Regions from separate parts of the Kribbella sp. VKM Ac-2566 genome, predicted to be linked through region 2. Evidence: predicted binding sites of a transcription regulator. Region 2 holds the regulator's gene; each other region holds the start of a gene.
What was found. The regulator HrcA, encoded in region 2, represses chaperone genes, less so after heat shock. The targets are predictions, from matches to a motif close to TTGGCACTCGNNNNNNNCGAGTGCCAA.
Positions count from the first base shown of each region.

Region 1: a site for HrcA is predicted at 1,861-1,887, ahead of groES (co-chaperone GroES). Genes of this name have one in related genera too.
Region 3: a site for HrcA is predicted at 1,692-1,718, ahead of groL (chaperonin GroEL). Genes of this name have one in related genera too.

Region 1 covers NZ_SODT01000012.1:554,353-557,626, reverse strand. Annotated here, with positions in the region: gene groL (chaperonin GroEL) at 1-1,311, opposite strand, end outside; gene groES (co-chaperone GroES) at 1,434-1,730, opposite strand; gene EV647_RS29770 (peptidoglycan-binding protein) at 1,995-2,609, shown strand; gene EV647_RS29765 (methyltransferase domain-containing protein) at 2,619-3,274, shown strand, end outside.
Region 2 covers NZ_SODT01000008.1:863,435-866,708, reverse strand. Annotated here, with positions in the region: gene EV647_RS07045 (ThuA domain-containing protein) at 1-183, shown strand, start outside; gene EV647_RS07040 (Gfo/Idh/MocA family protein) at 168-1,283, shown strand; gene hrcA (heat-inducible transcriptional repressor HrcA) at 1,335-2,357, shown strand; gene dnaJ (molecular chaperone DnaJ) at 2,382-3,274, shown strand, end outside.
Region 3 covers NZ_SODT01000012.1:595,271-598,544, forward strand. Annotated here, with positions in the region: gene EV647_RS29975 (PASTA domain-containing protein) at 1-740, shown strand, start outside; gene EV647_RS29980 (MmcQ/YjbR family DNA-binding protein) at 776-1,111, shown strand; gene EV647_RS29985 (GNAT family N-acetyltransferase) at 1,100-1,666, opposite strand; gene groL (chaperonin GroEL) at 1,902-3,274, shown strand, end outside.

The DNA of each region.
Region 1 (3,274 bases), on a different contig from region 2:
ACCGGTGGCCTCGTCACCGTCGAGCTCGAGGTCCTTGTCCAGCACGGTGGACGCGTGCACGAGTGCGGAACCGCCACCCGCGACGATGCCCTCCTCGATCGCGGCCCGGGTCGCGGACACCGCGTCCTCGATCCGGTGCTTCTTCTCCTTCAGCTCGACCTCGGTGGCCGCGCCGACCTTGATGACGCAGACGCCGCCGGCCAGCTTGGCCAGCCGCTCCTGCAGCTTCTCGCGGTCCCAGTCGGAGTCGGTGCGCTCGATCTCGGACTTGATCTGGCTGACCCGGCCCTCGATGTCCTCGGCCTTGCCGGTGCCCTCGACGACGGTCGTGTTGTCCTTCGAGACCACGATCCGGCGTGCCGAACCGAGCACCTCGAGGCCGACCTGGTCGAGCTTCAGCCCGACCTCGGGGGCGACGACCTGCGCGCCGGTGAGCGCGGCCAGGTCCTCCAGCATCGCCTTGCGGCGGTCACCGAAGCCCGGCGCCTTGACGGCGACCGAGGTGAAGTTGCCGCGGATCTTGTTGACCACCAGGGTCGACAGCGCCTCGGCCTCGACGTCCTCGGCGATGATCAGCAGCGCCTTGCCGGACTGCACGACCTTCTCCAGCAGCGGCAGCAGGTCCGCGATCGCGGAGATCTTGCCCTGGTGGATCAGGATGTACGGGTCCTCCAGCACCGCTTCGCCGGCCTCGGCGTCGGTGATGAAGTACGGCGAGATGTAGCCCTTGTCGAACTGCATACCCTCGGTGAACTCGAGCTCGGTCCCGAAGGTGTTCGACTCCTCGACGGTGATCACACCGTCCTTGCCCACCTTGTCGAACGCGTCCGCGATCAGGCCGCCGATCTCGGCGTCCCGGGCGGAGATGGTGGCGACGTGGGCCATGTCGCCCTTGTCGTCCACCGGCCGCGCGGTCTCGACCAGCTTGGCCGACACGGCCTCGACGGCCGCCTCGATACCGCGCTTGAGGCCCATCGGGTTGGCGCCGGCGGCGACCGCCCGCAGGCCCTCGTGCACCAGAGCCTGCGCCAGCACCGTCGCGGTGGTGGTGCCGTCACCGGCGATGTCGTTGGTCTTGGTGGCGACCTCCTTGGTCAGCTGCGCACCAAGGTTCTCGAACGGGTCGTCCAGCTCGACCTCACGGGCGACGGTCACACCGTCGTTGGTGATGGTCGGGGCGCCCCACTTCTTGTCCAGGACGACGTAGCGGCCCTTCGGGCCCAGCGTCACCTTCACCGTGTTCGCGAGCTTGTCGACGCCACGCTCCAGCGCGCGCCGCGCGTTCTCGTCGAACTCGAGGATCTTCGGCATGAAGAAAACCAGTCCTTTTCCGTATGTCTCTCGTTGCAGGAGCGAGGCCCGCTGTCCCGGACCCACTCCGCCCCGGCGCCAGAGGCTCCGGGGCGGTGTCAGTCAGGAACAGCGGGCGTTCGTCACTTGCTGACGACTGCGAGGATGTCGCGGGCGCCCAGGATCAGGTAGTCCTGACCGTCGTACTTGACCTCGGTGCCGCCGTACTTGGAGTAGATGACCTTGTCGCCGACGCTGACGTCCAGCGGGACGCGGTTGCCGTTGTCGTCGATCCGGCCCGGGCCGACGGCGAGGATCTCGCCCTCCTGCGGCTTCTCCTTGGCGGTGTCCGGGATCACCAGGCCGGACTTCGTGGTCTGCTCGGCTTCGAGCGGCGCGACGAGGACACGGTCCTCGAGCGGCTTGATCGTGACCGACACTTGCTGACCTCCACGGTCGAATTCGCTTGTCTGTGACATGTGGTCGCGCTCCCCTGCCGTCGCGGGGGTCAGGAGGCCGGACCGTTGGCACACTCACACCGAGAGTGCCAACACCGAATCTAGGCCGCGATTAGCACTCGGTCAACTCGAGTGCCAAACAATCTCGGCAACCCGGTGATCGGGCGGGTACGGAATGTGGCCGAACGCTGGGCCGGACCCGCCGGCACGTGCGACCGTTCTCTCAGAGCGATCAGAGGAGGGGCCATGGCGTTCAAGTTACCGGCGCTGCCGAAGCCGTCCGGACGGACGATCGCGCTACTGGCCGCCATCGGCGCGGTCGCCGTTGGCGCCGTCGCCGCCAACGCGTCGAAGGACCCGTCACCACCCGCCGCAGCGCCGGTGTCCACAGCGCCGGTCTCCGAAGCGCCGGCGGCCAAGGCGCCGGCCGACCAGCCTGTCGCCCACGACGCGGCGGCCGCCGAGCTGAAAGCAGCAGCCGCTCTGCCGCAGTGCAGGTCCGCGCGCCTCGTGCCGGTGAACCGCAGCTGGGGCATCCCGATGCCGTCGATCCTGGGCAGCACCAGCACCACCTGCAACCTGATGTACGGCGACGACCCGTACCGCGGCACCAGCCGGACAGGTGACCCGGAGACCGCGATCCAGGTCCTCCAGCGCAACCTGAACTTCTGCTACGGCTCCAAGCTCGCCGTCGACGGCATCTACGGCAGCAACACCCGCGCGGTCGTCAAGACCGTCCAGCGCAAGCACCACCTGGTAGTGGACGGCATCTACGGCCCGAAGACCCGCTCCGCGATGAACTGGCGGCTGTACTCGATGGCAACCCGCAGCTGGAGCAGGAGCTGTTCGAGCCCCCTCTAAAGTTGCGGGGTGAGTGTCACCGCGCTGCTCGAGGGTCCGGGCGCTGAGGTACTGGCTGCTGCCTGCGCCGAGTACCGCCCTGGCAACGAGCTCCAGCTCGTCGAGAAGCTCAGACGCCGGTACGACGCACCGCTTGTCACGACTGCGGTCACCCAAGCCTCACTACGCCACCGCGCCGTCGCCAAGTTCGGACCGGACGCAGAACGCATGTACTTCACCCCAGACGGCCTTGAGCAAGCCACCCGCACCACGGTCAGCACCCACCGAGCCGCACGCCTCGCAGCCACCCTGCCCGGCGCCCGCGTGGTCGATCTGGGATGCGGAATTGGCGGCGACCTCATCAGCGCCGCACGCGCCGGACTGCACGTCACCGGAGTCGAACGCGATCCAGAGACGGCAGCCACCGCCCGCGCCAACCTGTCCGCACTGGGGCTGTCCGGCGAGGTACTGGTAGGCGAAGCCGAGTCCACCGACCTCACGCCGTACGACGTGGTTTTCGCAGACCCCGCGCGCCGGGCCGATGGACGGCGGGTGTTCGACCACAACGCGTACTCACCGCCATGGTCCTTCGTCACCCAGCTCCTGCAGCGGACTGCGTGCGTGAAGGTCGCGCCCGGCATCCCGCACGACGCGATCCCCGAAGGTGTGGAAGCCGAATGGATCAG
Region 2 (3,274 bases):
ACGACGTTCGAGTCGCACCCGGACTACCCGTGGATCGAGGGCGCTGTGATGCCGGCCGTCTGGACCCGCACCTGGGGCGAGGGCAAGGTCTTCGTCTGCACGGTCGGCCACAAGCTCGACGACCTGGAGACGCCCGAGGTCCGCACGATCATCGAAAGGGGTCTGCTGTGGGCGAGCAAGTGAGTGGGCCGGTGACACGCGTCGGCATTGTCGGCACGGGTGTTATCTCCGGCACCTACCTGGACCACCTCGGCAAGCTCCCCGGCGTCGACGTCGTCGCCGTCGCCGACCTGGACCTGGCGCGTGCTCAAACGATTGCCGACAAGAACCCGGCCATCCGCGCGGTCTCGCCGGAGCAGCTGTACGCGGCTGACGACATTGAGATTGTCGTCAATCTGACGATCCCGGCTGCGCACGCACCGGTGCACCAGGCCGCGATGGAAGCCGGCAAGCACGTGTACGGCGAGAAGCCGCTCGCCGTCGACCGCGCCGAGGCGGAGCCGCTGCTCAAGTACGCCGCCGCGAACAACGTCCGCGTCGGCTGTGCGCCCGACACCGTCCTCGGTACCGGTACGCAGACCGCTCGTGCGGTGATCGACCGCGGCGACATCGGCGTACCGCATGCCGCGACCGCGTCGTTCGTCACGCCCGGCCACGAGCTTTGGCACCCGGCGCCGGAGTTCTACTACCAGCCCGGCGGCGGCCCGGTCCTCGACATGGGGCCGTACTACGTGACCAGCCTGGTCACCCTCCTCGGTCCGGTACGCCGGGTCACCGCGCGAGCCGGCCAGTCGAAGCAGGAGCGCCGGATCCACACCGGTCCGCGAGCCGGTACAACGTTCCCCGTCGAGGTGCCGACGCACGTCACCGGCGTACTGGAGCACGAGTCCGGTGCGTTGACCACGGTGCTGATGTCGTTCGACGTGTGGGCGGCGCGGTTGCCGCGGATCGAGGTGCACGGGACAGAGGGCAGCCTGTCGGTGCCGGACCCGAACGGGTTCGACGGCACGGTCGAGATCGCGACCGCCGCGCAGCGCGAGTGGACCGAGGTGCCGGTCGCCGGCGGGTACGCGGGTGCGGGTCGCGGGGTCGGTGTTGCGGACATGGCCCGGGCGATCCGCAACGGTGAACCGCACCGGGCCGACGGCGCGCTGGCCTACCACGTGCTCGACGTACTGGAGTCGTTGCTGGAGGCCGCCGTACAGGATCAGCCGGTGGATGTGGCGAGCACTGTGGCACGTCCCGCGCCCGTTCCGTTGGGAGCGTCGCCCGAGACCGCCTAGACTGGCACTCCGAGCGATTGAGTGCCAGGACAGTCGGAGAGGGTGGTGCGCGTGCTCGACGAACGCAAGCTGGATGTGCTCCGCGCCATCGTCGAGGACTACGTGGCCACTCATGAGCCGGTCGGCTCGAAGACATTGGTCGACCGGCACAACCTCGGCGTCTCCCCGGCCACCGTGCGTAACGACATGGCTGCGCTGGAGGAGGAGGGGTACATCACCCAGCCGCACACCAGCGCCGGCCGGATCCCGACCGACGCGGGCTACCGGCTGTTCGTCGACAAGCTGAGCACGGTCAAGACGCTGTCGAGCGCCGAGAAGAAGGCGATCACGTCGTTCCTGGCCGGAGCGGTCGACCTGGACGACGTCGTCCGCCGTACCGTCCGGCTGCTCGCCCAGATCACCCGCCAGGTCGCCGTCGTGCAGTACCCGTCGCTGAACCGGTCGAGCGTCCGGCACATCGAGGTCGTCACGATGAGCCCCCGGCGGTTGCTGCTGGTGCTGATCACCAGCAACGGCCGGGTCGAGCAACGGCTCGTCGAGCACCCGCACGATGTCGACGAGCAACTGATCGCGGACCTGCGGTCCCGGTTGAACACTGCGCTCGCCGGGCAGCGGCTGACCGACGCGACGACGTCCCTGGCCGGCGTGCCGGAGCAGTTCGCGCCGGCCGACCGGTCACTGGTCGCGGCGATCGTCACCACCTTGCTGGAGGCGTTCACCGACGAGGTCGGCGAGCAGCGGATCGCCGTCGGCGGCGCGGCCAACCTGACCCGGTACGGCGACGACTTCGAGCGGAACGTCAAGCCGGTGCTGGAGGCGCTCGAGGAGCACGTCATCCTCCTCAAGTTGCTCGGTGAAGCGACCAATCCGCAGACGCTGACTGTTCGCATCGGTCACGAGAACCCGTTCGAGGAGCTGGCCACCACGTCGGTGGTCGCGACCGGGTACGGGTCGCAGTCGGAGGCGCTCGCCACCCTCGGCATCGTCGGACCGACCCACATGGACTATCCGAGCACGATGGGCGCAGTGCGCGCCGTCGCGCGTTACGTCAGCCAGATCCTGGCCGAATCCTAATCAAGACAACCCCTGGTCTGGAGTATGAGCACCGATTACTACGCCGTCCTAGGTGTCAGCCGTGACGCTTCAGCGGACGAGATCAAGAAGGCGTACCGCAAGCTGGCACGCCAGTACCACCCGGACGTGAACGACTCCGAGGACGCGCACCAGAAGTTCCAGGAGATCGGGCGCGCATTCCAGGTGCTCAGCGACCCGCAGAAGCGGCAGATGCACGACCTCGGCGGCGACCCGTTCGCCTCCGCGGCCGGTGGACCGGGCGGCGCCGGCTTCGGCCAGGCGTTCACGTTCACCGACATCATGGACGCGTTCTTCGGCCAGACCGGCGGAGCCACCCGCGGGCCGCGGCCGCGGACCCGGCGCGGTCAGGACGCGCTGATCCCGCTGCGGATCGACCTGGCCGAGGCGGCGTTCGGCACGACGCGGGAGCTCAAGGTCGACACCGCCGTACTGTGCCCGACCTGTAGCGGGTCCGGCGCGGCGGCCGGCTCCGAGCCGGTCACCTGCGAGATCTGCCACGGGCGTGGCGAGGTCACGCACACGCAGCGGTCGTTCCTCGGCGAGGTGCGGACGATGCGCCCCTGCCCGAACTGCCGCGGCTACGGCACCACGATCCCGAGCCCGTGCGTCGAGTGCTCTGGCGACGGGCGCGTGCGCTCCCGCCGTACCGTCACCGTGAAGATCCCCGGCGGCGTCGACACCGGCACGCGGGTGCAGCTGTCCGGTCAGGGCGAGGTCGGCCCCGGCGGCGGTCCGGCCGGCGACCTGTACGTCGAGATCGAGGTCGAGCCGCACGACATCTTCACCCGTAACGGCGACGACCTGCACTGCACGGTGACGCTGCCGATGACGGCGGCGGCGCTTGGTACGACGATCGACCTGCCGACGCTCGAGGGCGAGACGACACCGCTGGAGAT
Region 3 (3,274 bases), on a different contig from region 2:
GTCGTACTGCGGGAATCACCGGGGTGACCGTGGTAGCTGTGGGTGCAGTGATCGCCGGCTCGAGCCTGCTGACCTCGCCCACGCAGACTGCTCCGGTCACCTCACCGACCCCAGTCCCGCCACCGCCGGCGATGCGCCTGGTCGGCTTCGGCCACGCAGCCATCGCCATCCCGGCCGCCTGGCCGACCAACAAGAGCAGCTGCGGCACGCCGTACCAGGACACCGTTCAGATAGACGATCCCAGCGCAGTGCACCTCTGTAAGTCGGATCGGCCGAAGGGTGTCGAGAGCGTGCAGCTGACCGGTGTGCCGCCGAGCCTCGGCTACCACGCCGACGAGACGATCCTGGTCGACGGGGTGCGGGCTGAGCGTCAGCGAACGAGCTGCATGGGCGGCTGGCAGGGCACCAGGGTGTGCATCGGCGCCGTGGGTATTCCGTCGCTCAAGGTGTGGTTCTACGCCGAGTCGTCCACGAGCGCCGAGGACGTCGATCGGATCCTGGACCGGATCCAGATCCTGCGGGACCGGTCCGGTGTTCCCAGCTACTCGTCTCTCGGAGGCGCGCCAACGGGACCGCTCGCACGCAGCTACACGCCTTTGCTGACGGCCGCGGGACTGAAGGTGCAGTACAAGCGGGTGATGTCGCCCAGCTATCCGGACGGCACCATCCTCGGCGTCTCGCCCGCTGTCGGGACGCTGCTGCCCGTCGGCTCGACGGTGACGGTGACGGTTGCGGGCTGAGGAAAGTGTCGGTGGGGCCGCCTAGCGTGCTGGGTATGGACGTGCAGGCGGTGGTGAAGGTGATGGCGGGGTTGCCGGGCGCCGAGGAGCAGGAGGGGTGGGCGGGGCAGCCGGTCTTCAAGGTCCGCAACAAGAGCTTCGCGTACCTGTCCGAGGACCAGACCCGCCTGCACCTGAAGGCACTCCGCGAGGAGCAGGAGGCGCTCGTCGCGGAGAACCCCGAGGTCTACGCCCCGTCCTGGGCGAGCGGCCGCTTTGCCTGGCTCCTCATCCAGGTAGACCTCGCCGACGAGGAAGAGCTCCGCGAACTGGTCACAGAAGCCTGGCGCCTCACCGCCCCGAAGTACCTGATCGCCCAGCTAACCAGCTGAACCACGGCGGACCAGCACCCACTGCGGGCTGGTGCGGCTGACTTCGGTGAAGCCGGCGTCGAGGTAGACGGACAGCGGGCCGCGATACAAGTCGGCGGACGGGATGCGGCCGGCGATCGTGGTGTCGACGGCGCAGGCCTCGACCGTGCGGGCGCCGTGGGAGCGGGCCAGGTCGAGGGCGCCGTGGACCAGCTCTCCGGCGATGCCCTGGCGGCGGTGCCCTACCGGTACGACGAAGCACGTGATCACCCAGGCGTCCGGGTGGTCCGTGCGCCAGTTGGGTGAGGCGAGCACCCGCGGGTACGACGTACGCGGTCCGACGGCGCACCAGCCGACCGGGGCGTTCCCGTCGTACGCGAGAACGCCGGGCGGTTGCTCGTCGTCGCAGACCTGACTCCTGAGGGCCTCGCGGTTGTTCTCCGGGCTGCTGCCGGACCACGCCTTGCCGCGGAGGCGGAAGTACTGGCAGAAGCAGCGGGACGGGTCGCCGCGCTCGCCCATGACGGTCGCGACGTCGGGCCAGGAGTCCGGTCCGGCCGGGCGTACGTGCACCATAGGAGCACCGTAGCCCGGGGGCTGGCTTGCACTCGATTGGGTCGAGTGCTAATACTTGGTTAGCACTCCATGGGTGAGAGTGATAATGCTCGCGCCCGGTGGAGTGTGCAAGAAGACGGCCTCGATGAGGTGCCGGAGCGCGGCGGGACATGAGCGTCGCGGGTCGGTGCCGTCCGTCGCGGGCATCCCGGCCGGCTGAACCACCAATGACTCGACGCGGGAGGACTCGCGGAGAATGCCCAAGCTGATTGCTTTCGATGAAGAGGCGCGCCGCGGCCTCGAGCGGGGAATGAACACCCTCGCCGACGCCGTCAAGGTGACGCTCGGCCCGAAGGGCCGCAACGTCGTTCTGGAGAAGAAGTGGGGCGCCCCCACGATCACCAACGACGGCGTCTCCATCGCCAAGGAGATCGAGCTCGAGGACCCGTACGAGAAGATCGGGGCCGAGCTCGTCAAGGAAGTTGCCAAGAAGACCGACGACGTCGCGGGTGACGGTACGACCACCGCCACCGTGCTGGCTCAGGCTCTCGTCCGCGAGGGGCTGCGCAACGTCGCCGCCGGCGCCAACCCGATGGGCCTGAAGAAGGGCATCGAGAAGGCGACCGAGGCCGTCAGCGAGCAGTTGCTGGCGCTGGCCAAGCCGGTCGAGACCCGCGAGCAGATCGCGGCGACCGCGTCCATCTCGGCCGCGGACACCCAGGTCGGCTCGATCATCGCCGAGGCGATGGACAAGGTCGGCAAGGAAGGTGTCATCACCGTCGAGGAGAGCAACACCTTCGGCCTCGAGCTCGAGCTCACCGAGGGTATGCGCTTCGACAAGGGCTACATCTCGCCGTACTTCGTGACCGACACGGACCGGATGGAGGCCGTCCTCGACGACCCGTACATCCTGGTCGTGAACAGCAAGATCGGCAGCATCAAGGACCTGGTCCCGGTGCTGGAGAAGGTCATGCAGACCGGCAAGCCGCTGGCGATCATCGCCGAGGACGTCGAGGGCGAAGCCCTGGCCACCCTGGTCGTGAACAAGATCAAGGGCACCTTCAAGGCCGTCGCCGTCAAGGCGCCGGGCTTCGGTGACCGCCGCAAGGCCATGCTGGTCGACATCGCCGTCCTCACCGGCGGCGAGGTGATCTCCGAGGAGGTCGGCCTCAAGCTCGACACCGTCGACCTGGAGCTGCTCGGCCAGGCCCGCAAGATCGTCGTCACCAAGGACGAGACGACCATCGTCGAGGGCTCGGGCGACGCGGACCAGATCACCGGCCGGGTGAACCAGATCCGTGCCGAGATCGAGAAGTCGGACTCCGACTACGACCGCGAGAAGCTGCAGGAGCGCCTGGCCAAGCTGGCCGGCGGTGTTGCGGTCATCAAGGTCGGCGCGGCCACCGAGGTCGAGCTGAAGGAGCGCAAGCACCGCATCGAGGACGCCGTTCGCAACGCGAAGGCGGCCGTCGAGGAGGGCATCGTCGCCGGTGGCGGCGTGGCCCTGCTGCAGGCGTCCGTGGTGGCGTTCGAGAAGCTGGAGCTCGACGGTGACGAGGCGACCGGTGCGGAGATCGTGCGCAAGGCCGTCGAGGCGCCGCTGAAGCAGATCGCAGTGAACGCCGGCCT